Regions from separate parts of the Clostridium paraputrificum AGR2156 genome, predicted to be linked through region 2. Evidence: a T-box and tRNA genes for the amino acid it is inferred to sense, from the RefSeq annotation. Region 2 holds a T-box; the other regions hold tRNA genes.
What was found. A T-box is a leader RNA that pairs with one kind of tRNA and senses whether it is charged. The one in region 2 lies ahead of G594_RS0106720 (valine--tRNA ligase), so its partner is inferred to be a tRNA-Val.
Positions count from the first base shown of each region.

Region 1: it encodes a tRNA-Val, which carries the amino acid that the T-box ahead of G594_RS0106720 (valine--tRNA ligase) is inferred to sense. The anticodon was not compared.
Region 3: it encodes a tRNA-Val, which carries the amino acid that the T-box ahead of G594_RS0106720 (valine--tRNA ligase) is inferred to sense. The anticodon was not compared.

Region 1 is NZ_AUJC01000014.1:33,667-43,890, forward strand. Features, by position in the region: gene G594_RS19695 (peptidoglycan DD-metalloendopeptidase family protein) at 1-777, opposite strand, end outside; gene G594_RS0113100 (DnaD domain protein) at 942-1,934, shown strand; gene G594_RS0113105 (ATP-binding protein) at 1,927-2,907, shown strand; tRNA gene G594_RS0113110 (tRNA-Asp) at 2,987-3,063, opposite strand; tRNA gene G594_RS0113115 (tRNA-Val) at 3,071-3,146, opposite strand; tRNA gene G594_RS0113120 (tRNA-Glu) at 3,156-3,230, opposite strand; gene G594_RS0113125 (hypothetical protein) at 3,355-3,948, opposite strand; gene G594_RS0113130 (BaiN/RdsA family NAD(P)/FAD-dependent oxidoreductase) at 4,043-5,278, shown strand; gene G594_RS0113135 (hypothetical protein) at 5,249-5,656, opposite strand; gene G594_RS0113140 (DUF1858 domain-containing protein) at 5,771-5,953, opposite strand; gene G594_RS0113145 (adenylosuccinate synthase) at 6,043-7,329, opposite strand; gene G594_RS0113150 (NAD(P)-dependent malic enzyme) at 7,499-8,671, shown strand; gene proC (pyrroline-5-carboxylate reductase) at 8,972-9,772, opposite strand; gene G594_RS0113160 (replicative DNA helicase) at 9,791-10,224, opposite strand, start outside.
Region 2 is NZ_AUJC01000006.1:829-11,052, forward strand. Features, by position in the region: gene G594_RS0106720 (valine--tRNA ligase) at 1-2,197, opposite strand, end outside; T-box leader at 2,263-2,470, opposite strand; gene G594_RS0106725 (DUF1648 domain-containing protein) at 2,520-3,029, opposite strand; gene G594_RS0106730 (hypothetical protein) at 3,135-3,380, opposite strand; gene G594_RS20625 (CPC_1213 family protein) at 3,413-3,538, opposite strand; gene G594_RS0106740 (WD40/YVTN/BNR-like repeat-containing protein) at 3,601-4,869, opposite strand; gene G594_RS0106745 (hypothetical protein) at 4,882-5,433, opposite strand; gene glyA (serine hydroxymethyltransferase) at 5,504-6,736, opposite strand; gene G594_RS0106755 (threonine/serine exporter family protein) at 6,866-7,633, shown strand; gene G594_RS0106760 (threonine/serine exporter family protein) at 7,633-8,094, shown strand; gene G594_RS0106765 (cation diffusion facilitator family transporter) at 8,328-9,203, shown strand; gene G594_RS0106770 (L,D-transpeptidase) at 9,215-9,688, shown strand; gene G594_RS0106775 (hypothetical protein) at 9,736-10,137, opposite strand; gene G594_RS0106780 (DUF2871 domain-containing protein) at 10,221-10,224, shown strand, end outside.
Region 3 is NZ_AUJC01000001.1:445,579-455,802, reverse strand. Features, by position in the region: gene spoIID (stage II sporulation protein D) at 17-1,060, shown strand; gene G594_RS0102190 (M23 family metallopeptidase) at 1,209-1,913, shown strand; gene spoIIID (sporulation transcriptional regulator SpoIIID) at 2,012-2,263, shown strand; gene mreB (rod shape-determining protein MreB) at 2,352-3,386, shown strand; gene yyaC (spore protease YyaC) at 3,442-3,981, opposite strand; gene G594_RS0102170 (hypothetical protein) at 4,088-4,552, shown strand; tRNA gene G594_RS0102165 (tRNA-Tyr) at 4,718-4,802, shown strand; tRNA gene G594_RS0102160 (tRNA-Val) at 4,810-4,885, shown strand; tRNA gene G594_RS0102155 (tRNA-Thr) at 4,914-4,988, shown strand; tRNA gene G594_RS0102150 (tRNA-Tyr) at 4,992-5,076, shown strand; SAM riboswitch class I at 5,370-5,471, shown strand; gene metK (methionine adenosyltransferase) at 5,548-6,723, shown strand; gene nagA (N-acetylglucosamine-6-phosphate deacetylase) at 6,764-7,900, opposite strand; gene recD2 (SF1B family DNA helicase RecD2) at 8,004-10,224, shown strand, end outside.

The DNA.
Region 1 (10,224 bases), on a different contig from region 2:
ATCTATACTATCTTTTATTATATCTTGCTCTATTATTTCCTCATTTACTTTTAATCCATTTCTGTAAACTACGTTAGATACAACACTTTTGATTCCTTCCTCCCCCTCCTCTACATAGACTTCCCCTAAATACATATCATCTCTATTTACTACTTTTGTTGATACATCTATGCTATCAACTCTTTCTTCTCTACATAATATATCTACAAATACTAGATTATTAAACTTATCACTTTTTATAATATTTCTAGCTATTTCTTCTATAGGTTTCACATTTCTAATTCTTTCATTTTCCTTTTCATATCTTAAGTTAGCTTTTACATCTACAGATATAATTTTATCTCTATCTATTTTACTTTCATCTATAAATATCTCTCCTATTCTTCTTAAAACCTCCTTACCCTCTTGTTCATTTAGAACTAATCCATAATATTGATCCCCTAAATAAACTTTAGTTAGAACAGCTTCTGAATTTATAGAAGATATTATAGAATCTCTTAAATCTTTATCAGTTCCTTTTACTTCATCATATTTTACTTTCTTATATGTAATATCGTTTTTATCCTCTTTATCTATAATAATATCATTTATACTATTCTTAACTTCATTACATTGAATTGATAACTCTTCTATTTCTCCATAACACTCTACTTCTTGATTATTAATATATAATTTATATATATTATCACTGTTCAAACCTAATAAGTTAATAATAATTAATATTATACTGCTTATTAAACAACATAATATAAATTTAGTTTGTAATCTTATATCCATACATCATCCCTTCACTTCCAAAAACACATCAATTACTTTTCCCATAATCTATTAATTTATACATTATATATCTATTTAGATAAGTTGTTATCCCTCCTCTCCTTTGTTATAATTATTAAATATGATGTTTATAAAATACTAATTTTGAAAGGAGGAATGTTAGAATGAGTACTTTTATATTGAAAAATAACGCATGTACCTTTACACCTATTAGCAATGTTTTTATTGAAAAATATATGCCATTTGCTAGAGGAGAATTTGTTAAGGTTTATTTACTTCTATTAAAGTATAACTTTTCTAATGAGCCTGGAGTAAATAGTTCAATACTAGCATCTTCCTTAAACCTGTTAGAATCTGATGTAATGAACGCATTAAATTATTGGAATGACCAAGGTGTAATAAAATTTGTTCCTGTAGATAAAATGAATAACTTCAGTATAGAATTTGTACCACTAGATAATGACTTAAGTAGTACTTCACCAGATGTTAACCTATTAGATGCACTAAATAACACAGAAACTAACGATATGTTAAGAGATATAGAAAGAATACTTTGTAGACCACTTTCAACAAAAGAGATGGAAATATATTTAGGATGGCAAAAAGATTTTTCTTTTACCTCAGAACTTATCCTAATACTTATTGAATATTGTGCATCAAAAGGTAAAGTTGATTACAGGTATATAGAAAAGGTTGCTCTGGCTTGGAATGATATGGGTATAAAAACTATTGAAAAAGCCCAAAGTCATATAAAGCAGACAGAAGATAAGTGGGTTAAGATAAGACAAATACTAAATTACCTAGGCATTAACAATTCAGAAATTATGAAGCCTCAGGAAGAGCTTTTGAATAAATGGATTAATGTATATAAATTTGACATTCAATTAATAAAGAAAGCTTGTGACATTTGTTTTCAAAGACTTAATAGAGCTGACTTTAAATATATTGATGGCATACTTAGCAAATGGTTTAATGACAATATAAAAACCCTAGATGATGTTGCAATTAAAGATAAACAACATAAAAATAATTATAAAAACTCATCTACTAATTATCAAAAAAACTTAAAAGCCTCAGGTTTTAATAACTTTGAACCAAGATCATATGATTATGACTCTTTAGAAAAGAAATTGTTAGGATGGGATGTTGATGATTAACGGATATCAAGCAAAAATTATGGCCGTTTATGAAAAGATACGTGATGAAGAATCTAAAAACTTAGAACTTAGAAGAAACGAAATTCGTAATTTGTATCCTGAAATAATGGATATAGATAACTTAATTCAAAAACGTTCGCTTCAATTATCTATGGCTATACTTAAGTCTAAGGATGCAGATGAAACTATAAAAAAGTTTAGAAATGAAATTACAGATTTAAGAGTAAAAAAATGTGAAATGTTAGTATCTAAAGGATATGACCCTGACTATTTGACCTTAAAATATAGGTGTAATAAATGTCAAGATACAGGCTTTATAGGTATTAATAAGTGTTCATGCTATAAACCAAAACTAATAAAATTATATTATCAAAATTCTTTACTTGAGGATACTCTAAAAGAAAAGAACTTTGATAATTTTGATCTTAATTTATTTTCAATGCATAAGGTAAGTGATGATAAATTTTCTCCCAGAAAAAATATGGATAATATTGTATCCTATGTTACTTCTGAATATTTGCCAAACTTCAATAATTCAAATACTAATCTACTTTTTTATGGTAACCCTGGAAGCGGAAAGTCTTATTTATCTTATTGTATAGCTAAAGAGCTATTAGACCTAGGCTTTTTAGTAGTATATAAAACTTCAGAAGAACTTATAAGAGATTTAAGAGATATAAAGTTTAATAATAATGCTAAATTAGAAGAACTCTTAATTGAATGTGATTTACTTATTATTGATGATCTTGGTGCCGAATCTAAGAGTGATTTTTCAATAACAGAACTTTTTAATCTTATTAACAGAAAACTATTAAGAAATAAAAAGATGCTTATTTCAACCAACCTTTCACTTCCTAATATAACAAATATATATAGTGAAAGAATTTACTCTAGACTATTAGGTGATTTTAAACTTTTCAAGTTTTATTCAGATGACATTAGAATAAAGTTAAATTTAAAAAATAAAAGGTAATGTAAAAATCTACATTACCTTTTTTATAAACCTTTTTTTATAAAAACAAAAAACATCAACTAATGTTGATGTTTTAATTTGGCGACTCAGAAGGGGCTCGAACCCTCGACCTCTGGCGTGACAGGCCAGCACTCTAACCAACTGAGCTACTGAGCCGCATTTATGGTGGGCACAACAGGGATCGAACCTGTGACCCCCTGCTTGTAAGGCAGGTGCTCTCCCAGCTGAGCTATGCGCCCAAATAAAAATGGTGACTCCTAGGGGAATCGAACCCCTGTTACCACCGTGAAAGGGTGGTGTCTTAACCGCTTGACCAAGGAGCCAAATTGTTATCTTATGATCCTCGCTAATGTGTTCTGCGCTGACCACATAGACTATAATACAGAAATTCATTATATGTGTCAACACATTTTTTTAAATTTCTTTTTATTTTTCTTAAACCTCGCATTATTCCGTGTCCGATAAGAGATAAATAGCTTCATTTTTCTCACTTTTTTTAATATTATTTATGGCTTTTCCATATCTAGATAATAAAATTTCTTTTTGCTTTATTTCTTTTCTAATTTTATTTATTTCTTCTTTTGCCCCTTCCATAAAACCTTGTATTTCCAGTGGTGTAATTAATATACTATAGTTGTCTCTTTTAAAATTTTGTCCTGATGCCATAACTTTTATAGGTAATGAGTTATTTATTACACAAATTAGTTCCTTTTCCCATATTCCTCTCTTATTAACTTTATATCTATCTCTTAAAACATTTAAATCATTTAATTTTTCATCCATCTCATTTTCTAAAGAGTCTTTTAAAGCTTTATAGAAAAATATTGATATTCCCCTATTTAATTTTATAGTTAGGAAATTAATGTTGTTTATTAAAAAATCATCTATCTCTCCCTCGCTAATTAACTCAACTTCATCATGCTTATAAGACTTTAATCCAGTACCTGTGGGATAATTAACTATTATCTCATCTATATTCATTCTTCTTACTTTAAATTCTCTATCCTTATCTTCAATCTCTGCAATAACTTTAACCTTCAAAATAATCACCTCTTATGGTATTATTCCTCTCTTTAATAGGTAATATTACTATGTTAAAATTTAATTATATTTTTAAAAAGGAGACATAAGTTTTATGATATATCACGATATTATTATTGTTGGTGGTGGAGCTTCTGGTTTAATGGCTGCAATAATTGCAAAAGATCTAGGAAAGGATGTTGCAATTATAGAAGCAACAGATAGAATAGGGAAAAAAATTTTAACTACTGGTAATGGTAGATGTAATATTTCTAACTCTAGAATTTCTTTTCCTTATGATACTTACCATAGTTCTAATAAAGATTTCTATATAGATTGCTTAGATCAGTTGAGTGTTGAAGAAACTAGAAACTTATTTTTATCTATAGGTCTACCTATAGTTGAATTAGAAAAAGGTAAATTATATCCAGCCTCTCTTCAGGCTTCATCTGTAGTAGATCTTTTAAGGTTATCTATAGAGGAAAAGGAAATTCCTTTATTCACAAATTGCAAAGTAAAAACTATCCACAAAAACAAAAACTTTAAATTATCCACAACTAATGATGAATATACTTTATTCACATGCAAAAAAGTTATTTTAGCTTGTGGAGGAAAATCTGCTCCAAAAACAGGTTCAGATGGTTCAGGATATAGATTAGCAAAAGACTTAGGGCATTCTGTCACAAGTACAGTACCTGGTATTGTGCAGTTAAAGTTAGATTATCCACACCTAAAAGCATTATCTGGAATTAAGTTTGATGGAAGAATCTCTATATATGTTGATGGGAAATTAGTTAGAGAAGATATTGGTGAAGTTCTCTTTACCGATTATGGAATATCAGGGCCTCCAATATTACAACTTTCTGCTATAGCTTCTAGAGCCTTGGATAATAATCAAAATGTTGAATTAAGTGTAGATATGATGCCTAACTTATCTATTGAAGAAACTAAAGATTTTTTAGAGGGACACTTATACATGTTTAGCCATAGAACCATTTCTAATTCTTTTATTGGGATTATAAATAAAAAACTCATACCTATAATATTAAAGGATTCAGGAATAAATAATATTCATATTCCTTGCTATGACTTGGATTGGAAAGATAAAAATGAATTACTGTCTAGATTTAAGGGATGGAGATTTAAATGTATAGATACTAATGGATTCAATAATGCCCAATTAACTGTAGGTGGCATAAATACAAAAGAAGTTAATCCTAAAACATTAGAATCTAATATAACACCAGGTTTATTCTTTTGTGGAGAGGTACTAGATGTTAATGGTGATTGCGGTGGATTTAATCTTCAATGGGCATGGTCATCAGGTTATACTGTAGGGAATAGTGTTTAAACTATTCCCTTTTATGTTTGTACTATCATAGATAATATTTAATATATCCCACTTATCTTCTGATTTTAAATATTTTATTTTCATATTTACTTCATATTCTATTTCATCTTCTTGTATTGTTAATACACCTTGTATTTCCCTTAATTTATATGACTCTATCTCTTTTACACTTTCTATATTGAATTTAAAAGTCACTTCATTATCTAAAATGTATTCTTTATCTCTTATGTATATAACTTTGCCCCTTAAATCATTACATACTCTTTTTCCTGTTATAAAAGAATTCTTTATAACAAATGTTAAACATATAACTCCCACAAGCATAATTCCAAATAATAAACAATAGAACGTTACCTTATTCTTATCTAATTTATTCATCCTATCCCTCTATTAATTCATATACTTATCTATATTCATATCAATAAACTTATATTTATATAAATATTTCAATATATAAAAAAAGAGCGAATATAAAAATATCCGCTCTTTTAATTATTTATTTAATGCTTCCATTAATTCATTTAAGTTTATTCCATGTACCATAGCAGCTTCCTCAATTGTTTCAGCTTGTGCTGATGGACAACCCACGCAACCCATTCCAAAGCTCATTAAAACTTCTGCCTTACTTGAATCAGCTTTTATAACTTCACCTATTGTCATATCCTTAGTTATCATACTTATCACCTCTTTATACTTACTAGTACTTAGTATTATAAAAAAATTATATTTTATCCACTAAATAAAGTCAAGTAAAGTACTCGGAATTAAAGTTCTCCAACTCTCATAGTTTGATCTCTTTTTGGTCCTACTGATACTATTGATATTCTTGTTCCAGTAAACTCTGAAATTCTTTCAAGGTACTTCTTTGCATTTTCAGGTATTTCATCATAACTTCTTGCATCTGCTACTGAATCATCCCATCCATCAAATTCTTCATATACAGGTTCACACTTAGCTAAATCCTCTAAGCTTGCTGGGAAATAATCTATTATTTCTCCATTAAATTTATACCCTACACATACCTTTAACTTATCCAATCCTGCTAGTGTATCAATCTTAGTAACTGCCAATGAAGTTAAGCCAGATACTCTAACTGCAGACTTAACTATAACTAAGTCAAGCCAACCACATCTTCTAGATCTACCTGTAGTTACTCCATATTCATGTCCCTTTGTTCTTATCCATTCACCAGTTTCATTTTCTAATTCAGTTGGGAAAGGACCCTTACCAACTCTTGTAGTATATGCTTTTGTAATACCTACTGCATTTTTAATCATATTTGGTCCAACACCAATTCCGTTGCTTACTCCACCTGCTGTTGTATTTGAAGATGTAACATATGGATATGTTCCATGATCTATATCTAAAAGCATACCTTGAGCTCCTTCAAAAAGAACTGTTTTATCTTCTTTAATTGAATCATAAACTTTTACTGATGTATCCTTTACGAATGGTCCTATTTTCTCTGCATATTGTTTATATTGAACTAATATCTCTTCTGCATCTAAAGCTTCTCCACCAAGAACCTTTGTTATATATTCATTCTTCATTTTTATGTTTTCTCTTAGTTTTTCTTCAAATACATCTTCATGTAATAAATCACAAACTCTAATTCCACATCTCTCAAACTTATCTGTATAACAAGGACCTATTCCTTTTCCAGTAGTTCCTATATCATTCTTCCCTCTAGCCTTTTCCTTTAAAATATCTAATACTCTATGATATGGCATTATTAAGTGAGCTCTATCACTAATAATTAGCTTTTCTGGAGTTACCTTAACACCTTCTTTTTCTAAATATCCTATCTCTTCAAATAAGGCCTTAGGATCTACTACAACACCATTTCCTATTACATTTAACTTGTTGTCATATAATATACCTGAAGGTATTAAGTGAAGCTTGTATTGTCTATCTCCTACTTCTACAGTATGACCTGCATTATTTCCTCCCTGGAATCTAACGACTACATCTGCTTCTTCAGCTAGATAATCAGTCATTTTACCCTTTCCTTCATCGCCCCATTGGGCACCTAAAACAATAAACGCTGACATATACACTGCCTCCTTATGTAAAATCTACTCCTACATACTAACAAAGTGATTGTCATAGGTCAATATCCACTCGAATATTTTTTTGCAAATTACTATTATAATTCGTATAATAATAGTAGTAAACTTAGTTTCTTATTCTAGAAATTAATATATAAAAAGGGGTGCTCATATGACAATATACGAAAAAGCTTTAAAATTTCATGAAGAAAAAAGAGGTAAACTTGAAATATGTTCAAGAACTCCAATTAAAGATTCACAAGATCTTAGTTTAGCTTATACTCCAGGGGTGGCTGAACCATGTAGAGAAATATATAAAGATCCCTCTAAAGCCTATCTATATACTAGAAAGTGGAATACTGTTGCTGTAATATCTGATGGTACAGCAGTACTAGGTTTAGGTGATATTGGTCCTCTAGCTTCTTTACCTGTAATGGAAGGAAAATCAATTCTATTTAAAGAATTTGGAGATGTTGATGCATTTCCTATAGTATTAGATACAAAAGATGTTGATGAGATTGTCGATACAATAGTTAAAATTTCACCTTCATTAGGCGGAATAAATCTTGAAGACATATCTGCTCCAAGATGTTTTGAAATTGAACAACGATTAAAGGAAAAATTAGATATTCCAGTTTTTCATGATGATCAACACGGAACTGCTATAGTTGTTTTATCAGGGATTATAAATGCCCTTAAGATAGTTAATAAAAAGTTGGAAAACTTAAAAGTTGTAATTAATGGTGCTGGTTCTGCTGGTACTGCTATCTGTAAGCTCCTATTATCATCTGGAGTAAAAAATATTGTTATGTGCGATATTAATGGCATTATTCATAAGGAAGCTGACTTAAAAAATGATGCTTTAAAAGAATTAGCACAAATAACAAATCCAAATAATGAAACAGGTTCTCTTAGTACTGCAATGAAAGGTGCTGATATATTTATAGGTGTATCTGCTCCAAATATCGTTTCTAAGGAAATGGTTTCTTCAATGAATAAAGATTCTATATTGTTTGCAATGGCTAACCCTACTCCTGAAATTTTTCCTGAGGATGCTCTTGAGGCGGGAGCACTAGTTGTTGGTACAGGAAGATCAGATTATCCTAATCAAATAAATAATGTTTTGGCTTTCCCTGGTGTATTTAGAGGTGCATTAGATGTTAGAGCAAGAGAAATAAATGAAGCGATGAAGGTAGCAGCTGCCTATGCTATTGCTAATGCTATTAGTGATGATGAATTAAGACCAGATAATATTATTCCTAAAGCTTTCGACTTAAACGTACAAAATCTAGTTGCTGAAGCAGTAAAAAATGCTGCAATAAAAACTGGAGTAAATAAAATATAAAAAATGTAAAGCTGGCAATAGAGAATAGGTTTTCTCCATTGCTAACTTTTTTTATTTCATATTTATATATTTTTATATTTATATGTTTGTTTCTTTATATATTTTTATATTTATTTGTTCATATATTTATTTCTTTATATATTTAGAGAATACATCTATATGCAATCATAATCCGTAAGTTATTTATAATATAATTTTAAAAAAGTTAAGACTCTCTAAACTTAAAATAAGTTTCTGTTTAAAGATAAAAAAGGGCTATATCAAAATAATAAATTATTATGATATAGCCCTACTCTTTACTTACATAGATTTAGATTTATCTGCACATTTTATCATTGCTTCAATAATAGAACTTCTAAATCCTTGTTTTTCTAACTCTACTACAGCATCTATTGTTGTTCCTGATGGTGAACATACCATATCTTTTAATTCACCAGGATGTTGTTCTGTATCTAATATCATCTTTGCTGATCCTAATACACTTTGTGCTGCCATTTTATATGCTTTTTTTCTTGGTATGCCAAGTTTTACTGCTGCATCTGCCATAGCCTCAATAAATATAAATACATATGCTGGTGAGGAACCGCATAAGGCTATAAAACCATGAAAATCTTTTTCTTCAAGTTCTACGCATTCTCCAAAACTTTTATACATATCTATCACTAACTTTAACTCTTCGTCTAAAACATTATTATTAGTACATATAGCTGACATACCTTCTCCTACAAGTGCAGGAGTGTTAGGCATTGTTCTTACAATTCTAGCTTTATCACTAATTAAAGCTTCCATATCACTTATAGTTATTCCTGCTGCTATAGTTATAATAAGTTTTTCTTGCAATAATTCTCTTCTTAGTTCACCAATAACTTTTGCATACATATTAGGCTTAACTGCAAGAAAAATTACATCTGAATTTTTTATAACATCTTCATTATTAGTTGTTACATTAACATTATATTTTTCTTGTATTAATTTTGCAGACTCTTCTGTTCTAGTAGAAACAATAATATTACTTGAATTTGAAAATCCTGAATTTATTAATCCTCCTACCATAGCTCTTCCCATATTGCCACAACCTATAAACCCAATCCTCTTCATAATACATATCTCCCAACTAAATTAGTCTTTATGAATAACATCTAAGTCACCAAACTTACTTAATGCTCCTAAGAATGCCATCTTTACAGTTCCAACCGGACCATTTCTGTGTTTAGCCACTATACATTCTGCCATATTCTTATCTTCTGTTTCCTTATTGTAATACTCATCTCTATATAAAAACATAACAAGGTCAGCATCCTGCTCTATTGAACCTGATTCTCTTAAATCTGATAACATAGGCCTATGATCAGCTCTTTGTTCAGGTGCACGAGATAGCTGTGATAACGCTATTACAGGACACTCCATTTCCTTAGCTAATGCCTTAATAGATCTTGATATTTCGGATACTTCTTGTTGTCTATTTTCTGATGATGATCCTGACATTAATTGAAGATAGTCTATTAAAATAAGATCAATACCATATTCCATCTTAAGTCTTCTACACTTAGATC
Region 2 (10,224 bases):
CTATTACATATCCCATTTCAGTTTCAGCATCAGCATTACTTAGCTCTTCTGAATATTCTGGCCATACTGAAGTTGTTATAGTTTCTTCATCTGTTAAATGAGTATAAATTTCTTCTGTGATAAATGGCATTACTGGGTGTAATAATTTTAATCCTGTAACAAGAACAGTATTTAATACGTTATAAGTTACTCCCTTAGCCTTTTCATCATCTCCGTAGAATACAGGCTTAACAAGTTCTATATACCAGTCGCAGAATTCTGTCCACATGAAGTCATATACCTTTTGTAATGCAATACCAAGTTCAAACTTATCCATGTTTTCAGTAACTTCTTTAACTAATGTGTTCATCTTAGATAATATCCACTTGTCAGCTAATGAATATTCCTTACAATCTGCATACTTATTCATAACTTCCTTATCAAGATTCATCATAACAAATCTAGATGCATTCCAAATCTTATTAGCAAAGTTTCTTGCAGATTCAACTCTTTCTGGATAGTATCTTATGTCATTTCCTGGAGCATTACCAGTAACTAGCATGAATCTTAAAGCATCTGCACCATAAGTGTCTATTACTTCAAGTGGGTCAACACCGTTACCTAGTGACTTACTCATCTTTCTTCCTTCTGAATCTCTTATAATACCGTGAATTAGTACAGTATCAAATGGAGTTTCCTTCATGTTGTGAAGGCCTGAGAATATCATTCTAGCAACCCAGAAGAATATGATATCATATCCAGTAACTAATGTACTTGTTGGGTAGAAGTATTCTAGATCTTCTGTCTTTTCTGGCCATCCTAAAGTTGAGAAAGGCCAAAGTGCTGATGAGAACCATGTATCTAAAACATCATTTTCTTGAGTTAAGTTTTCTGATCCACACTTAGAACACTTACATGGAGCAACTTCTGCAACGTTTATTTCTCCACAGTCTCCACAGTACCATACTGGTATTCTGTGTCCCCACCATAATTGTCTTGAAATACACCAATCTTGAATATTTTCCATCCAGTTGAAGTAAGTCTTTTCAAATCTTTCTGGTACAAACTTAGTCTTCTTTTCTCTAACCACATCTATAGCAGGCTTAGCTAAAGATTCCATCTTTACATACCATTGGTTTGATATCATTGGTTCAACTGTAGTTCCACATCTATCATGAGTTCCTACATTATGAGTGTGAGCTTTAACTTTTACAAGTAATCCTTGCTCTTCTAGGTCCTTAACCATAGCTTTTCTAGCTTCATATCTATCCATGCCTTGGTACTTTCCACCTAGTTCATTTATAATTCCCTTATCATCCATAACCTTAATTTGTGGAAGATCATGTCTTAAACCAACTTGATAGTCATTAGGGTCATGAGCAGGAGTTATTTTAACTGCACCAGTACCAAATTCCATATCAACATAATCATCTGCTATTATAGGAATTTCTCTATTTGTTAAAGGTAGGATTAACATCTTACCTACTAAATCCTTAAATCTTTCATCATTAGGATTAACTGCAACAGCTGTATCTCCTAGTAATGTTTCAGGTCTAGTTGTAGCTATTTCAAGTGAACCTGATCCATCAGCTAGTGGATAGTTAATGTGCCAGAAGAATCCATCTTGTTCTTCATATTCAATTTCTGCATCAGACAATGCAGTTTGACACTTAGGACACCAGTTAGTTATTCTGTTTCCTCTATAGATTAACCCTTCGTTATATAATTTAACGAAAACATGTTTTACAGCCTTATCTAGGTGTTCATCCATAGTAAATGCTTCTCTTGTAAAGTCAGCAGAAACACCCATTTTCTTTAATTGTTGTCTTATCTTTTCTCTATATTCTTCAGTCCACTTCCATACTTCTTCAAGGAAAGCTTCTCTTCCCATTTCCTTCTTATCTAAACCTTGCTTTGCAAGTTCATTAGCAACCTTAACTTCTGTTGCAATTGAGGCATGGTCTTCACCTGGTAACCATAAAGTACAGTAACCTTGCATTCTCTTAAATCTTATAAGCATATCTTGAAGTGTATTATCAAGTGCATGCCCTAAATGCAACTTACCAGTTATATTTGGTGGCGGCATTACTATTGAATAAGGCTTTTTACTCTTGTCTATTACAGGTGTAAAATACTTATTTTCTTCCCAAGTCTTATAAATTCTATCTTCAAACTCTTTAGGATTATAAGTTGTAGATAATTCTTTGTTTTCTAACATATTAATTCCTCCTTTAAGTTAATTGCTTTCTTTATTTTATAAAATAAAAAAGAGCCTTCAATCCAAAAAAGGACGAAGACTCGCGGTACCACCTTTATTCCCACTTTCATGGGCTCTTAATTAAATAACGATTTAGAAAAACCGTCTTTAGCTACTTAAATTTCACTAAAGAAGCTCAAAAGCTACCTTCAAAACCTTCCATATAAGGGCTTACACCTTACCCCTCTCTCTTTGATACTTTCAGTTTTTACTCCTCTTTATCACTGCCATTAAAATTATTAATTTATTTCATAATATATTATTCCACTTTTTTTGTCAATGTTTACTTTAACTTATACATTTTATATATTTTATATCCTAAAGTTATAATTAAAACTACAACAAATACTATAGCAGACCATACTGCTAGTCCTTTAGCTTGTCCTAATGCTACTTGAATACAACTCCACTCTAAAAATGCAAAAAATAATACCATTTCTGTATTCATATAATTTATTAATTCCCTAGCATTTCTATACTGATTTTCTGCATTTTCTCTTGTTATCTTAACGATATAATTATATCCATTAGGAAATAAAGTAAATATCATCATTAGTCCATAAGTTATAGTACATAATATAGGAAATATCATAAGTGTTCCTTTATTGCCCCAATTATCTACTTCACCTGCTCCATTAAAATGAACTGGAATTTCTTTTGGTAAGCCTCCCCAATTGATAACTAAGTATATAATTGAAAATAAAATTCCTAGTACTCCTATAGCTATAACAACCTTTTCCCATAACTTATATTCAACTTTTATTTCCGGCCTTATTGAATCATAATCCTTCATTTCATCCCCCCTAGACTTATTATATTACTAACTAAAAATAAAGGGGAGTAGATATTTGTTTTTCTTGTTCTAAGTAAAATAAATACCTACTCCTTAATACTAAAATCACTTTATATTTAATGCATTAAATATGGCATTAAATTCTTCTTCATTATTATTTATTAATTCAACTAACTTTTCTTTTGTACTTAAATCTTCACCACTTATTATTCCTCCAGCAAGTCTGTGAAATTCACCAAAAACTTTAGGATTATTCTTTGCAAATTCCTCTATTTCAGGTATATGCCTTTCACTCTTTGTTGCAGTTTTCATCCATTCAAGTAATTTATTAATTCTTTCTTCTTTAGTCATTATATATCTCCCCTTATACTTAAATGTAGATATTACTTAAAGGTTCTTGGAGTAAATTCATCACCTTTAGCTTTAGGCTCTCCAAAAACAGCTCTAGAGCTTTCTGCTTGTGGATCATGATTTATGTGTACTTTATTATTTGTTTTCTTTTTTCCCATAATATCACCTCAAGTATAGGTTGTTCTTTTTAGTAATATTTATTCTACTTAATTATGAATAACTATTTTATTACCTCGCCACTATAAGTCCAAGTAAGCCCATTATCCTCACTTACAAATCTTGCAAACTGACTTCCTGCTGCTCCATAATCTCCATCGCTACCTTGACCAACTAAAAGTTCTCCCTTTCCATCCTTAAAAGCTGGTACTAATGGAGTGTCATAGTATACCTTCAAATCTACAGGAATATCCACTTCAACCCTACTCCAGGTTTTTCCTCCATCTACAGTTCTCTCTAATCCTGCATTAGTAGAAATAAATCCTATTTTATCTGTTGAAAATGATATTCCAGTAGATAAACTAGAGCCTCCTTCATCCTCTAACACCCCAATATAATTCCAATTATGGCCACCATCATTACTTGTAAATATAGATGCTGTTTCCCAACTCATTACCCTATCTCCACATAAAAGTGCATACCCAAATCCATCTTCAGTAAATCCAACAAAGCTTGCTCTTACACCAACAATACCAGCTGGTCCTACCTTAACCTTATCCCATGTTAAGCCTTTATCCTCAGATAATATCATATCTCCTGATGGGGATATAAATGCTGTCTTCTCTGGTGTTATATAATAGCTTCCCTTTGGTAACTCAGGCATATAACTTCCCTCTGGCAATTGTGGGTTCCTTCCATTATCTACTATATCTCCTACAAAACCACTATATGTTAGAGATGTATCAACCCACTGTTCTCCTAAATCGTAGGTAACATATATTTTGTCATTTTCTATCTTATAACTACACTTATTAGCTTCAGCTACTACTTCCATCAAATTTATATTGTTATCTAATTGAAGCTCTTTAATTACCTCTTTAGTATCTTTTATATCTATTAATTTATATTTATTTCCATCAATTTTTCTAATTATAAAAGTCCAATTACAATGTATAAGGCCATCATCTCCATAAATCCCCCAGTTTACTAAATCTCCTATATCCCTAGGATTTTTAGGTTCTACTTCAAAAATAGTTGCTACTGCAAAAACCTCATTATCTCCTGCAATAAGCTGACTATTTTTATATTTATAACTAGCTATATTTATATTTTCCTCTTCATAACTTGCATTATTTACATATTTATTTAAATACTCTTCTAACATTGGAACAGCTATATACCTCATTCTTGATGTATCACTATATTCTATAACTGGATATTTTTCTTCATCATTATATTTCCTATTTTTAAAAATATATATAGAAGAAAATATGCAAAATAACAATAAGGCTATAGAAGTACATATTAATATTTTTTCTGTTTTTTCTTTCATTATATTCTCCCCCTATTCACCTAGATTTGCCCCAACTTCAACTAATTCATAAGTTGCTGGCTTATTAGTCTTTTTTATATGATATCTAGTTTTGAATAAAGGTCTACTCTTATCTTTATCCCTATCCTTTAATAAAACTGAATTTTCATCTAATCCATTTGAAGCATAGGTTAGCTCAATAATAAAGTCATTAACATCACCCTTTATCACCTTATGTCTTTCTACACCACCTAACTTTGCATATTCACTCAATTCATTATTAGATTTTGATAAATTAATATGATATCTTTCGCTCATATATACTGCTAATGTAGTGCAGTCATTTGAAGTACTTTCAATAGTTGTTTCGATAAATGGTGGAGTAAATTCTATCACTTCAATACCATTAATACTATCTTCTAAATTATTGTTTTCATCCATATTTGTAGATATAATTTCCATGTCTTTTAATGAGTATTTAAAAATCTTTTGCTTATTTATTGCTTTAATTAAATTGTATCCTAATATTAAGGAGACACATGCTATTAACCCAGTTATTACAATAATATATTTCTTTTTTCTCACTTCTTATTACCTCTCATAATTTTAAATTTATAAACAAAAAAGAGGCTCATATATATGAACCTCCTATATTCTAGTATAATGAATGTTTGTCACAAAGAGCTTCAACCTTTTCTCTTAAAGTAGACAGATCTCCCTCTCTATTTTGTATTGCCTCATCAATTATTTCAGCAATAACTTTCATATCTTCTTCTTCAAAGCCTCTAGTAGTAACTGCTGCAGTACCAATTCTAATACCTGATGTTACAAATGGGCTTCTAGTTTCATTTGGCACTGTATTTTTATTAACAGTAACTCCAATTGTATCTAAAAGATTTTCAACTTCTTTTCCTGTTACATCCTTATTGTTTAAATCAACAAGGATTAGGTGGTTGTCAGTTCCATCAGAAACTAATTTAAATCCTCTATTTACAAGTTCTTCCCCTAAAACTCTACAGTTATTTACTACTTTTGTCATATATTTCTTAAAGCTAGGATCTAAAGCTTCCTTAAAGCATACTGCTTTACCAGCAATAACATGCATTAAAGGTCCACCTTGCATTCCTGGGAATATATTTTTATCTAAATCCTTAGCATACTTTTCTTTGCAAAGGATTAATCCTCCCCTTGGTCCTCTTAAAGTTTTATGAGTTGTAGATGTTACAAAGTCAGCATATGGTACTGGTGATGGATGTAACCCTGCAGCAACTAACCCTGCAATATGAGCCATATCAACCATGAAATATGCACCAACTTCATCTGCAATTTCTCTAAACTTTTTAAAATCAATTATTCTTGCATAAGCACTCGCACCAGCTACAATTAGTTTTGGCTTACATTCTAATGCAATTTTTCTTACTTCATCATAATTAATTCTTTCAGTTTCCTTATCAACGCCATATGATACGAAGTTAAATAATCTTCCTGAAAAATTAACTGGTGATCCATGAGTTAAATGTCCACCATGACTTAAGTCCATCCCTAAAACAGTGTCCCCAGGTTTTAAAATTGTGAAATATACAGCCATATTAGCTTGTGAACCTGCATGAGGTTGAACATTTGCATGCTCAGCTCCAAAAAGTTCCTTAGCTCTATTTCTAGCTATATCTTCAATTTCATCAACAACGTAGCAGCCCCCATAATATCTCTTTCCTGGATATCCTTCTGCGTACTTATTTGTTAAGTATGATCCCATTGCTTCCATAACAGCTTCACTAGCAAAGTTTTCAGATGCAATAAGTTCTATACCTTTTTGTTGTCTGTTTAACTCTTTTTCCATAAGAGCATAAACTTCTTCATCTACCTTTTTTACATTATCAAAATTCATTTTTCCACCCCAATCTAGTTTTTAATAAATTATAGTCTTTATTATACCAATTATCAACCAAAATTTATATAATATTTTCTTCTTATATGCTATAATACTTAAGTAATTTTTACTTTAGGAGTGATATATATGGATATGAACAAGCTCCTACATGTTTCTACATATGCTGGTAGAATAATGCTTGAAAGCGGTGCTGAAACATATAGAGTTGAAGAAACAATATGTAGAATATGCTATTCCTTTGGTGTTGATGAAGCTGATAGTTTTGTAACTCCTACTGGAATAATGGTTTCAATTTGCCATGACAATAAAACATATTCTTTAATAAATAGAGTTAAATCAAGAAGCGTAGACTTAAATAAAATAGATAAAATTAATGAACTTTCAAGAACTTTACAAAGTGAACCTATGGATTTAAGCCATATTTTAAAGCTACTAAAAGAAATAGATAATGGCGAAAGATATTCTATTCCTCTTACATTAGCTTTTTCTGCACTTGCAGCAGGTACATTCTCCATACTTTTTGGAGGAGGCTTTAATGACCTTTTAGCTGCTACTTTTATAGGTTTAATAATAAAAATAGTTACTATAAAGTTCCAAAAACTATCTATAAATGAATTCTTTATTAACTGTATTGGAGGGGCTACTGCAGCTTCACTTACATTACTTTTAGTTATATTAGGATTTAAAATTAATATAGATAAAACTATAATTGGTGCTATAATGCTTCTTGTGCCTGGACTTGCAATTACAAATGCAATTAGAGATACTATAGCCGGTGATTTTTTAGCAGGGTTAACTAAAGCTGCTGAAGCTTTTCTTATAGCTATATCAATTGCTGTCGGATCAGGTGCAATATTAAGTTTCTGGATTAATACTTTAGGAGGTAATATATAATGACAATGGTTTTTGTTCAAACTATGGCATCCTTTATTGCTTCCTGTGGTTTTGGAATTATATTCAATATAAAGGGAAAAAAGTTGTTTTTTGCAGCTATTGGTGGTGGTCTTAGCTGGTTTGTATATGCATTAGGTCTTCATTTAAGCCTTTCTACTATTAGCTCTTTATTTATTTCATCTATATGCTTTAGCGTATATTCAGAAATATTTGCTAGAGTACTAAAAACTCCAGTTACTACCCTAGTAATATGTTGTCTTATTCCACTAGTTCCTGGAGCAGGAATGTATTACACAATGTATGAAGCAATTACCGGAAATGTAACAGGTTCTTTAGAACTTGGATTAAATACACTAGCCTCTTCAGGCACTCTAGTTCTTGGTATTATTTTTGTTTCTACAATTACAAGGTTAATAAATAGAAGGAAGAGTAAAAAAAATTTATTAAATGAAAATAACTAATAGAAGAGAAATTTCATAAAATTTCTCTTCTTTTTTTAACGTCTAGGAAATACATATTTATTTTTCTGTGACTTGGAGCTTGCGACGGAACGAGAAAAATAAATATCTACCTCCATTTTTTCAATTGATAAATGCTATCACTTCCTACTTCTGTAACACTCCTTATATTTATTAATATTATATAAAGAGAAAATTTTCTTTACTTATTCAATTGAGAACTAGGAGATGAATTTATGAAAGATGAAAGGTTAGACATTGGGGTACGTGTAAGTAAAAATACTATTATAGGAAACTTTATCTTAGCATTTATAAAAATACTAATAGGCTTTATAGCTAGAAGTACTGCTATGCTTGCAGATGGAATGCACTCTCTTTCTGATGTGATAACGACAATAGGCGTTATTATTGGTTTAAAGCTATCTCATAAGGAAGCTGATAAGTCTCATCCTTATGGTCATGAAAAAATAGAAAGTATAACTTCATTATTTCTCGCTATTGTTCTTTTTCTTGTAGCAATTAGCATAGGATTCTCTGGAATAATCAAAATAATTAACCATAGCTATGTTACTCCTGGCTTTTCAGCTATAATTGCAGCTATTATTTCAATCATTGTAAAGGAATTAATGTATTGGTATACAATAAAATATGCTAACCAAATTAATAGCCCTTCTTTAAAAGCTGATGCATGGCATCATAGATCTGATGCATTATCATCAGCTGGTGCTTTAATAGGTATAGCTGGTGCTAGAATGGGTTATACTTTTCTAGATCCTCTTGTTGCAATAATAATAGCCTTAGTAATAATTAAAGTTGCTTTTGATATTAGTAAACAAAGTATTTCACAATTAATAGACGAAGCTGCATCTGAAGAAGATATCCAAGTTATAATTGATAGAATCAACTCAATAGATGGAATTTATGAAATAAAGAATTTAAAAACCAGAAAGCATAGCAATAGGCTTTACGTTGATGTTGATATATCTGTGGATGCTACATTAACTGTAGAAGAAGGACATAAAATAGCATTATATGTCCATAATTTAATAGAAGAAGATTCAAGAATAAAGCATTGTATGGTTCATGTAAATCCTTACTATAAAAGTAATTAATGAGGTGTAAATTGAAAATAATCAATTATATATCAAAAAAGTTTTATAGAGCTTCTCCAAATTATACTGAAGAAATATTAGACTATATTAATTCAAAAAATTACTCAAGCTTAACTTCCTATTTAATTTGGGTAGATACAAAGAATTTTAAAACAAATATTTTTAAAGGCAAAACCAATAACTGGACACTAGTACACAGTTATTTATGTACAATAGGCAAAGCCTCTACTCCAACACCTAAAGGAACATATACAGTTGGCATTAAAGGATTATATTTTGGAGTGGAAAAAGGCTATAAATGCTGGTACTATACTCAATTTAAAGGAAACTATCTATTTCATTCAATAATTTATAATTTAGATGGCTCAATAAGAGATGGAAGATTAGGAATGGCTCTTTCAGATGGATGTGTAAGACTTACAAAAGTAAACGCTAAATGGATATATGACAACATTCCAGAAAAAACAAATGTTATAATAAGCTAAAAAGTTGTACTGTAGCGAATTAAAAATATTCCCTACAGTACAACTTTTTATATAACATCCAATTCTACTTGTCCATAAAAGTTAGTAAACTTAATACTTGCATTTATTCTAGTTTTTACATCAGCAGTATATTCAAACTCTTCACTTTTTCTATCATTAAGAATTAAATTTCCACTCTTATCCTTAATAGTTACAAGAACCTCTCCTTTTTCCCCTTCTACATTAAGTAATACTTTAACCTTTTTATTTGCCTCAATCATAAAGACTTTGCTTTTTTCTCCAGTTAGATTTCTACATTCCTTAAAAGATATTGATCCCTTATTTTCCTTCTTAACAGCAACACCTCTTAATGCTGTACTACCTCCCATACCTACGGCTGTTTTATATGCTACTAAGCCTATTACAAATAAACCCGCTGCTAACATAAGTAGAGCTATTATTGTACCCATATATTCATCCCCTCTTTACTTTTTTATTATTTAATGTATAATTAATCTTAGTTAATATTTATTGTTTTTAAGGAGTTAAGCAAATGA
Region 3 (10,224 bases), on a different contig from region 2:
TTTTTAGGAGGGAGAAATGAATTATAATGGTGCGAAAAATGAATTTAAAGTTATTTCTTATATAAGCATATTTATAATTTCCTTTACAATAATAATTTGTAGTATATTCATTGCATCTCCATTTAAACGTACAAGCTCTTTTGAACTTAGCGATGATACTATAAAGTATGTTAAAGATGAAGGGGTAATAGTTAAGGGCGATGATAAAGTAAAGGTATATAATACTATCACAGGAAAGGTAGAAGAAATAAGTTTAGAAGATTATATAGTTGGAGTAGTAGCTGCAGAAATGCCTGCAGAATTTAATGAAGAGGCAATAAAGGCTCAATCTATAGCAGCTAGAACTTTTTATTTTTCTAAGAGAATTTCTCCTTGTAAATCAGCTAAAGAGCATGGAGCAGAAATTTGTTCATCAACTCACTGTCAGGCATATATGAGTAAGGATGAAAGAATGCAGAAGTGGGAAAGTGCGAAAGCAGAAACTTATTGGGAGAAGATTGTTAGCTCTGTTAAAGCTACAGAGGGTGAGGTTATGATATATGGCGATGAGATAGTTAAGTATCCTCAATTCTTTGCTATAAGTGGAGGTAAGACAGAGGATTCCTTAGAAGTGTTCTCAGGAGATATTCCTTATTTAAAATCAGTAGATAGTTCTTGGGATGAAGATGCTACAAAATATAGTACAACAAAGGAAATTGGATTTGATGAATTTGTAAATACAATAAATAAAACATATAAGGATTCTGGAGTTACAAAAACAAATTTAAAAGATAAGGTAAAGATAGAGTCTAGAACTAATGCGGAGTATGTAAAAAGTATAGCATTAGGAGAAAAAACAATTTCGGGAATTGATTTTAGAAAATTATTTGATCTTAGGTCATCAAATTTTACAATAGAGTATGGTAATGATGTGGTTAAAATTAATTGTAAAGGCTATGGGCATGGAGTTGGAATGAGCCAATGGGGAGCAAACTTTATGGGCAAGGACGGAAAGAATTATAAAGATATATTAAAACATTATTATTCAGGAATAGAAATTGAAAAAATAGTATATAAATAGCGATTAAAAACTTTTAATAAGGTAAGGATATAAGATAAGTCAAAGGCTTATTTTATATCCTTATTTTTTTAAAATAAAAATAAATAAAATATGGATAATATGTATTATTTTATACAAAAAGGAAACAATAGAAAAAGGAGGTGTTTATATGGACAAAAATAATTTACAAAAGGTAAAAGATTTTTTTAGGAAGGAGGGTTTTTACGTAGTACTTTTCCTATGTTTGTGTATTATCACAACACTTGGAACTGTATATTTTAAGAAATCACGTAATTTACAAACAGATCCTAAAAAAGAAGAGAATAATAAAGAAATTTCGTTGAATGTTGATGATAAAGATGTAAGTAATAACATGCAAAATGCAGAAAGAGTGGAGAGTACAACTAATAAGAATACCGAAAAGACTACTGCTGTATCAAATACTACGGAAGTGAAATTTGTTAATCCAATCTCAGGAACTTTAATTAGAGAGTTTAAGACAACTCCTCAAATTATTGATGATGAAGGAAATCAACGTGTTTTATCTGGAGTAAATATTAAATCTAAGATAGGTTCGGAAGTAAAAGCAGCAGCAGAAGGTGTTGTAGAAACAGTAGGTGTTGGCGATGTTGAAGAAGGAACAAGAGTTGTTATCAAGCATGCTAATGGATTAAAGACTGTTTATGCTAATCTTGATCCTAAAGTTAATGTTAAGGCTGGAGATAAGGTAACATCAAGCACTGTTATCGGTAAAGTTGGAAATACTGTAAAGATATTTGGAGATAAGTTTGGTGAATTTTTAAATATACAAGTAATAAATTCACAAGGAAAACAAGTAGATCCATTAAAGTATTTTTCATATAAGCTAAAGTAATTTGTTAGAAATAATATTAATCAGTCATTCCTTGAAAAAGGAATGACTGGTCAATAATTAAAAAGAATAAAGAAATAAAAAATGAAGGAGGTAGCATTTTGAAAGACTATATTGAAGAAAGAGTTCTTGAGGTAGCACAATATATAATTGATTCAAAAGCTACTATTAGGAAAACTGCTAAAGTTTTTGGAGTAAGTAAAAGTACAATTCATAAAGATATGACAGAGAGATTACCAAAAATAAATCCAATTATTGCAGAAAAAACTCATAGTATTTTAGAACTTAATAAAGCAGAAAGACATATTAGAGGCGGAAAAGCCACTAAATTAAAGTATAAAGCTATTGAATGATAGGAATATTCCATATATAATAAAGAATAGGCAGAATTTTGAAGAAATTGTTATCTAAATGTAATTTTTATATATGGGAGTGAAAAAAATGTGGTTTTGGAGATCAGGGGTAGAGCTGGGAATAGACTTAGGTACAGCTACTGTGCTTGTTTATGAAAAAGGTAAAGGTATTATATTAAAAGAACCATCAGTTGTTGCTATAAACAAAATTAATAATAAGGTATTGGCTGTTGGGGAAGAAGCAAGAAAGATGATTGGAAGAACACCAGGAAATATAGTAGCAGTTCGTCCATTAAGAGACGGGGTTATTTCTGATTATGATGTAACTGAAAAAATGTTAAAGGCATTTATAGTTAAAGCTGTTGGTAAGAAAAATATGGTTGCTCCTAAGGTAATGGTTTGCATTCCTTCACAGGCTACAGAAGTAGAGAGAAGAGCCGTAATAGATGCAGCAAGAAATTCCGGAGCAAAGAGAGTTAATCTGATAGAAGAGCCTTTAGCAGCAGCAATTGGTGCAGGATTAGATATAACAAAGCCAAATGGATCAATGGTAGTTGATATTGGTGGGGGGACATGTGATATAGCTATAATTTCTCTTGGTGGTATCGTTGTTAAATCATCAATAAAGAGTGCTGGAGATAAATTTGATGAAGCTATCATAAAGTATGTAAGAAGTAAACATAAAATTATGATAGGAGAAAAGACTGCAGAAGAATTAAAGGTTACAATAGGTTCAGCCTTTAAAGGGGGCAGAAATTTAACTTCAAGTATGAAGGGTAGAAATTTAGTTACTGGTTTACCAGATGAGGTAGAAATAACAACTGAAGAAATTCGACAAGCATTACAAGAACCTGTTACTTTAATAGTAGAGGCTGTAAAAGCAGTGTTAGAAAAAACTCCTCCAGAATTAGCGGCAGATATTATAGAAAAGGGAATCCTTTTAACTGGTGGAGGTGCTTTATTAGACGGATTAGACAAGCTTATTGAATTTGAAACTGGAGTAAGTGCTATAGTTGCAGCTGACTCAGTTGAATGTGTTGCAGAAGGAACTGGAAAGGTTCTTGCTTATTTTGATAAGTTGGATAATAACTTGAATAATCAAGAAGTAATTTTAATAGAGTAACATAAAAAGTGAGAAGCTTTATAGAGTTTCTCACTTTTTATATATAAGAAAATTATTATGTTTTTAAATTTATTCCTTTGTTTAAATAATATGCATGTATAATTCCTCTTGAAATAACTTTGGCCATATCTAGAACTAGAGATAAGCGAATAGATCTAGAAGAAAAGAAGTCAGCATTATCACTTGAGTCTATTATACCTATTATAGAGGCCATACCTACATCAGGAAGTGTCTTTCCTACTCCTTTTCCAGGATGTATAGCATAGTCTCTAGTATGAATTTCACCTATTGATTTATTTTCACCTAAACAAGCATCAATACCGATTATGCAAGCATCAGGGTGTAATTTATTTATCTCTTCCAATCGTTTATCTATATTTAAAGCATGAATGGGATTTGATATAGTACCATAGATTGGTAAAGGAAAGAGATTCTCTTCTAATATAGTACCAACTAAAGGTCCTAAACAATCTCCAATACATTTATCAGTTCCTATACAAACTATAGCTGTATTATCCTTTATAAAATCTTTTATTCCTTCTGCAATTTCATAATAAGCAAGTGCAGATCTATAATGAACCTTCCTTTTATTCAAGCCATAACACCCCCTTCAATAATATATGAGTGGGAGTTAATAAATAGTATATAAGAATAAAAAAATGCTAAGTGGCAATAAATCAAATATGAAGGGAGTGAAAAAAATGAAAAAAGTTTTTGTTGGATTAGTAATTTTTTTGGCAAGTTTTATTACTATATATACTATTTTTATATGGGAACCAAAGTCAGTAGCAGATATTGTGAACTTAGGTGGAGTTACAAATGAAGATGTTAAAAGTGAAAATGATGAAAAAGAAGTGGAGAGCAAGAAAAAAGAGGAAAGTAAAGAAGTATCTGTTGATGTAAATCCTATATTAAAGGTAAGTGTAGAGGATATATATAATGAAATGCCTAGGAAAGATTATGAAGAACTAAAAAAGGTTATTACAACAATGTCAACAAGTGATATAGGTATGATAGAAGATGCTATAAATAGTGAAGATAAGGAAAGTGGAATTACAAATGCTATATCAGTTTTAAAGACTAGATTAAGTAGCGAGGATTATGAGAAAATAAAGAGTATATTATCTCCATATGTAAATTTTAATAATATCAAAGAAAATGTGTAGAAAAAACGGATGTAATATTAAATGAGAGTAAAACCGATAGATGTAGAGTAAATTAAGGATAATCTTGATATATGCATTCATTTGAGAGTTGAAATATAAGAGCATAGAATATATACTAACTATTGTTGATTCGGTGCTTACAGCATTTGAAGAAAACTAAAAATTGGAGGAGTTCCCGAGTGGCCAAAGGGGGCAGACTGTAAATCTGTTGCGATTCGCTTCGATGGTTCGAATCCGTCCTCCTCCACCATTTAAATGGGCGCATAGCTCAGCTGGGAGAGCACCTGCCTTACAAGCAGGGGGTCACAGGTTCGATCCCTGTTGTGCCCACCATTTAAAACTTAAAAAATAAATATAATATGCTGGCATGGCTCAACGGTAGAGCAGCTGACTTGTAATCAGCAGGTTGTAGGTTCGATTCCTATTGCCAGCTCCAAATGGAGGAGTTCCCGAGTGGCCAAAGGGGGCAGACTGTAAATCTGTTGCGATTCGCTTCGATGGTTCGAATCCGTCCTCCTCCACCATTTAAAAGCAAGTTTACTTGCTTTTTTTAATGTCTATAAAAGTATAAAATTCTAATAGTATGAGAGGGGTGGATATTTATTTCCGTGTGACTTGGAGTTTTGTGACGGAACAAGTAAAATAAATATCTACTCCACATTTTTTATTCCTTAAAAGTTGATAATGTGTATTAAGTTAATAAAATCTGTGGATAGAAAAAAAGCTTCTGTGGATAAAAGTTGAAATTATATAATAAATACTATTGAGTTTAAAAAAATAATATGTTACAATAAGTTTGCAAAAATTAAATAAAAAACTCTTATCAAGAGAGGTGGAGGGAAAGGGCCCGATGAAACCCGGCAACCTGTTATATTACAAGGTGCCAATTCCTGTAGATTTTTTATCTACGAGATGAGAGAGATTATATAGTAAAGTCTCTTCTTATCGAAGGGTTTTTTTATTGCCTAAAAACATTTGGAAGGAGAAGACAAATTATGAAAAGATTATTTACATCAGAGTCAGTAACAGAAGGACATCCAGATAAAATATGTGATCAAATATCTGATGCAGTGTTAGATGCGATTTTATCAAAGGATCCAAATGCAAGAGTAGCATGTGAAACATGTACAACAACAGGATTAGTAATGGTAATGGGGGAAATAACAACAAATTGTTATGTTGACATTCCTAAAGTTGTTAGAGAAACAATAAGAGAAATAGGTTATGATAGAGCTAAGTATGGATTTGACTGTGATACATGTGCAGTTATGACTACTATAGATGAACAATCAGCTGATATAGCAATGGGAGTAGATGAAGCTTTAGAATCTAAAAAGGGTGATAAGGATGATGTTGAAGCAGTAGGTGCTGGAGACCAAGGTATGATGTTTGGTTTTGCAACAAATGAAACTCCAGAATTTATGCCACTACCAATAGCTATGGCTCACAGACTTTCTAGAAGACTTACTGAAGTTAGAAAGAATGGAACACTAGATTATTTAAGACCAGATGGTAAAACACAAGTAACAGTTGAATATGAAAATAACACAGCTAAGAGAATAGATGCAATAGTTATTTCTACTCAACATGGTGAAGAAGTTACTTTAGAACAAATAGAAAAAGATTTAATGGAATACGTAATAAGAGAAGTGGTTCCAGCTGAATTATTAGATGAAAACACTAAATATTATATAAATCCTACTGGAAGATTCGTTGTAGGGGGGCCTCAAGGAGATTCGGGATTAACAGGAAGAAAGATAATAGTTGATACTTATGGAGGAATGGGAAGACACGGTGGTGGAGCATTCTCAGGAAAAGATCCAACAAAGGTTGATAGATCAGCAGCGTATGCAGCAAGATGGGTTGCTAAAAACTTAGTAGCCGCTGGCCTTGCAGATAAGCTTGAAATACAATTAGCTTATGCTATAGGTGTTGCAAAGCCAGTATCAATAGAAGTTGAGACATTTGGAACTGGAAAAGTTGATGAAGAAACTATAATTAATATAGTTGAAAAGGTATTTGACTTAAGACCAGGTGCAATAATTAAAGAGTTAGATTTAAGAAGACCAATCTATAAGCAAACTGCTGCTTATGGACATTTTGGAAGAACAGACTTAAATCTTCCATGGGAACAATTAAACAAGGTTGAAGAAATTAAAAAATTATTATAGAAAAAAGACTTATTGCAATAATTTGCAATAAGTCTTTTTATTATTTATTATAAACTTTTTTTCCCTTAACGAAAACTTTTTGAATTTCTATATCTTCATTAAATAATATAAGGTCAGCATCATAACCTTCTTTTATCAAACCTTTATGATCTTCAACATGACAGTGTTTTGCACCATTGTAAGTAGCCATTCTTACAACTTCATTTAAAGGATAATTTGAGTTGCTATATATATTCTTAACAGCTTTATCAAGAGTAAGAACAGAACCAGCTAAAGTTCCATCTAATAATCTTGCAGCACCATTTTTAACTATAACATCTTGACCACCTAAAGAATATTGGCCATCTGGCATACCACAAGCTTCCATAGCATCACTAACTAATAAAACTTTATCAGTTCCCTTTTGCTTATAGGCTGTTCTTAAAGCAGGGTAAGAAATATGGATACCATCAGAAATTGTTTCTGTAGTTATATCAGTATCGAATGTAGCACCTACAACACCTGGTTCTCTATGAGTAAAAGGAGTCATTGCGTTGTAAAGGTGAGTTGAGTGGCATGCACCACATTTTATTCCCTCTATAGCTTCATCATAAGTAGCTTTTGTGTGCCCCATAGATACTGTAACACCATTGTCAGAAAGATACTTTATTAATTCTTTTGCACCTTCAACTTCAGGAGCCATTGTGATAGATACAACAGCATCACCATAGTCACCAACTATTTTGTTATAGTTTTCTACTGATGGCGCAAGTAAGAAGTTTGGATTTTGAGCACCAATTGCTTTTGGGCTTATGAAAGGTCCTTCTAAGTGAGCTCCTAATACATTAGCACCTTCAGTTCCTTCTTCTTTAAGCTTTTTAATAACTTTCATAGATTTTCTGATATCTTCAGCAGCAACTGTCATTGTAGTTGGTGTAAAAGATGTTGTACCATGTTCAACTATTGTTTTTGCAATTGTATTTATAGATTCAACAGTACCATCCATGGTATCGCAACCACCAGCACCGTGAATATGAACATCAATAAATCCTGGTGAAAGGTATAAACCTTCAGCATCTATAACTTCTGTATCGTTAACGTTAGAAGGGTTAATTTCTTTAATCTTTCCGTTTTCAATTAGTACAGAACCTTTTTCAATTTTGTCTAAATAAATAATATTACAATTTTTTATTAGCATTAAAACACCTCCATCAATTTTTAGAAACTTTATAATCCTATGATATAATTATAATATATATAGTCAAGAATAAAAATAAGTTTATTGGATATGGAGAGATAATATGGAAGTCTTAGAAGGCTTTGTTGAAGTAATACTTTTTAAAAGTGGTGATACAGGATATGTAGTATCTAAAATTAATATAGAGAATAAGCCTATAACAGCTGTAGGAACAATTCCTTACTTAAGAGAAGGTCAACATGTAAAGTTAACTGGTACTTGGATAATGCATAAACAATTTGGTAAACAGTTTAGTATTAGTAAATGTGAAGAGATTATGCCAACTACAATAGATGGTTTAGAGAAGTATTTATCATCTGGAATAATTAGAGGAATTGGTCCTGTTACAGCAAAAAAAATCATTGACCATTTTGGTGAAGAGGCCATGGATATATTAGATAATAATATTGAAAGAATAAAAGAGATTGATGGTATTGGAGAAAAGAAATTTAGCATTATCTATGAATCATATTTAGAACAACATGATTTAAAAGATATAATGATATATTTTCAAGGCTTTGGCATAACTCATGGGCAGTGTTTAAAAATATATAAAAGATTTGGACCTAATGCTAAAGAAATTGTTCAGAAGGACCCCTATATTCTTTGTAGAGAAATAAAAGGAATAGGTTTTGCTACAGCAGATAGAATTGGGTCAATGATAGGAATAAATAGAGAGTCTGATTCTAGAATAAAGAGTGGAATAGACTTCGTAATAAATAGATTCTGTGCTGCTGGAAATACATATATGCCTAAGAATAAGGTTATAGAAGAAACTAAAGAACTTTTATTGGTTAAGGAAGAACTAATAGAAGGAAATATATATAATGCATTTTTAGAGAAAAAGCTAATAGTACAAAAAATAAATGATATAGAATGTGTATTTATACCTATATTTTATTATAGTGAATTAGGTATAACAGAAAGAATAGCAAGGTTATCAATTCAAAACTATCAAACTATAAATACAGATATAGAATTTGAAATTTCTTTGTTTGAAAAGAAAAGTGGTATTAACTTTGCAGACTCTCAGAAGGAAGCTATTATTGGAGCTTTTACTGATGGAATAGAAATAATAACTGGAGGTCCAGGAACAGGTAAAACAACAATTATAAAAAGCATAATTGAAATTTATGAAAATGAGGGAATGAAAGTACTTTTAGCAGCCCCAACAGGAAGAGCGGCTAAGAGAATGACTGAATCAACTGGAAGAGAAGCAAAAACCATACATAGATTATTAGATATAGGGGCTGGGGATGAGGATACACCTTTAGATGATGAATCAGATGAACCCTTAGATGGAGATGTAGTAATAATAGATGAAGCTTCTATGATAGATATATTTTTAATGCACAGCTTATTAAAATCCATAAGAGTTGGAACAAGGCTTATTATAGTGGGAGACGTTGATCAATTACCATCAGTAGGGCCTGGAAATGTATTAAAGGATTTAATAAATAGTGGTTTAATCAAGGTTGTTAGATTAAAAGAAATATTTAGACAGGGAGCCGAGAGTTTAATTATCACTAATGCACATAGAATAAATAATGGAGAGATGCCATATTTGAATCAAAAGAATAAAGATTTTTATTTTTTAAAGGAAGAGAATATAGATAATATACTTTCTGTTACTTTAGACTTAGTTAATAGGAGATTGCCAAACTTCAATAAGTCATGGGATAGAAGAAGAGATATTCAAGTTTTAAGTCCTATGAAAAAAGGAGTTTTAGGAATAATAAATTTGAATGAAAAAATACAAGAAATATTAAATCCACCCTCAAAGGATAAAAAAGAGAAAAAGATAAAGAATCTTGTTCTTAGAGAAGGGGATAAGGTTATGCAAACTAAGAATAATTACTTAATAAAGTGGACTTCTATAAGTGACAAGGGAGATCTTGATGGTGAAGGTGTATTTAATGGAGATATGGGATTTATTCAAAGTATTGATAACGAAAGAGGAAGTATTACAGTAATATTTGATGACGAAAAAAAGGTAATATACGATGCTGAAAATATTGATGAATTAGAATTGGCTTATGCAATTACAATACATAAAAGTCAAGGAAGTGAATTTAAGGTTGTAATTATTCCATCATTTATGGGATCACCTTTCTTGATGAATAGAAATTTAATATATACTGGAATAACCAGAGCAAAGGATCTAGTAACAGTGGTTGGATATCCAAGGGCACTTCAATACATGGTTACAAACACTAATAGTACTGAGAGATATTCATCACTAGAGAACAGAATAAAAGATTTACTTAATAGTGATGTAATAGAAT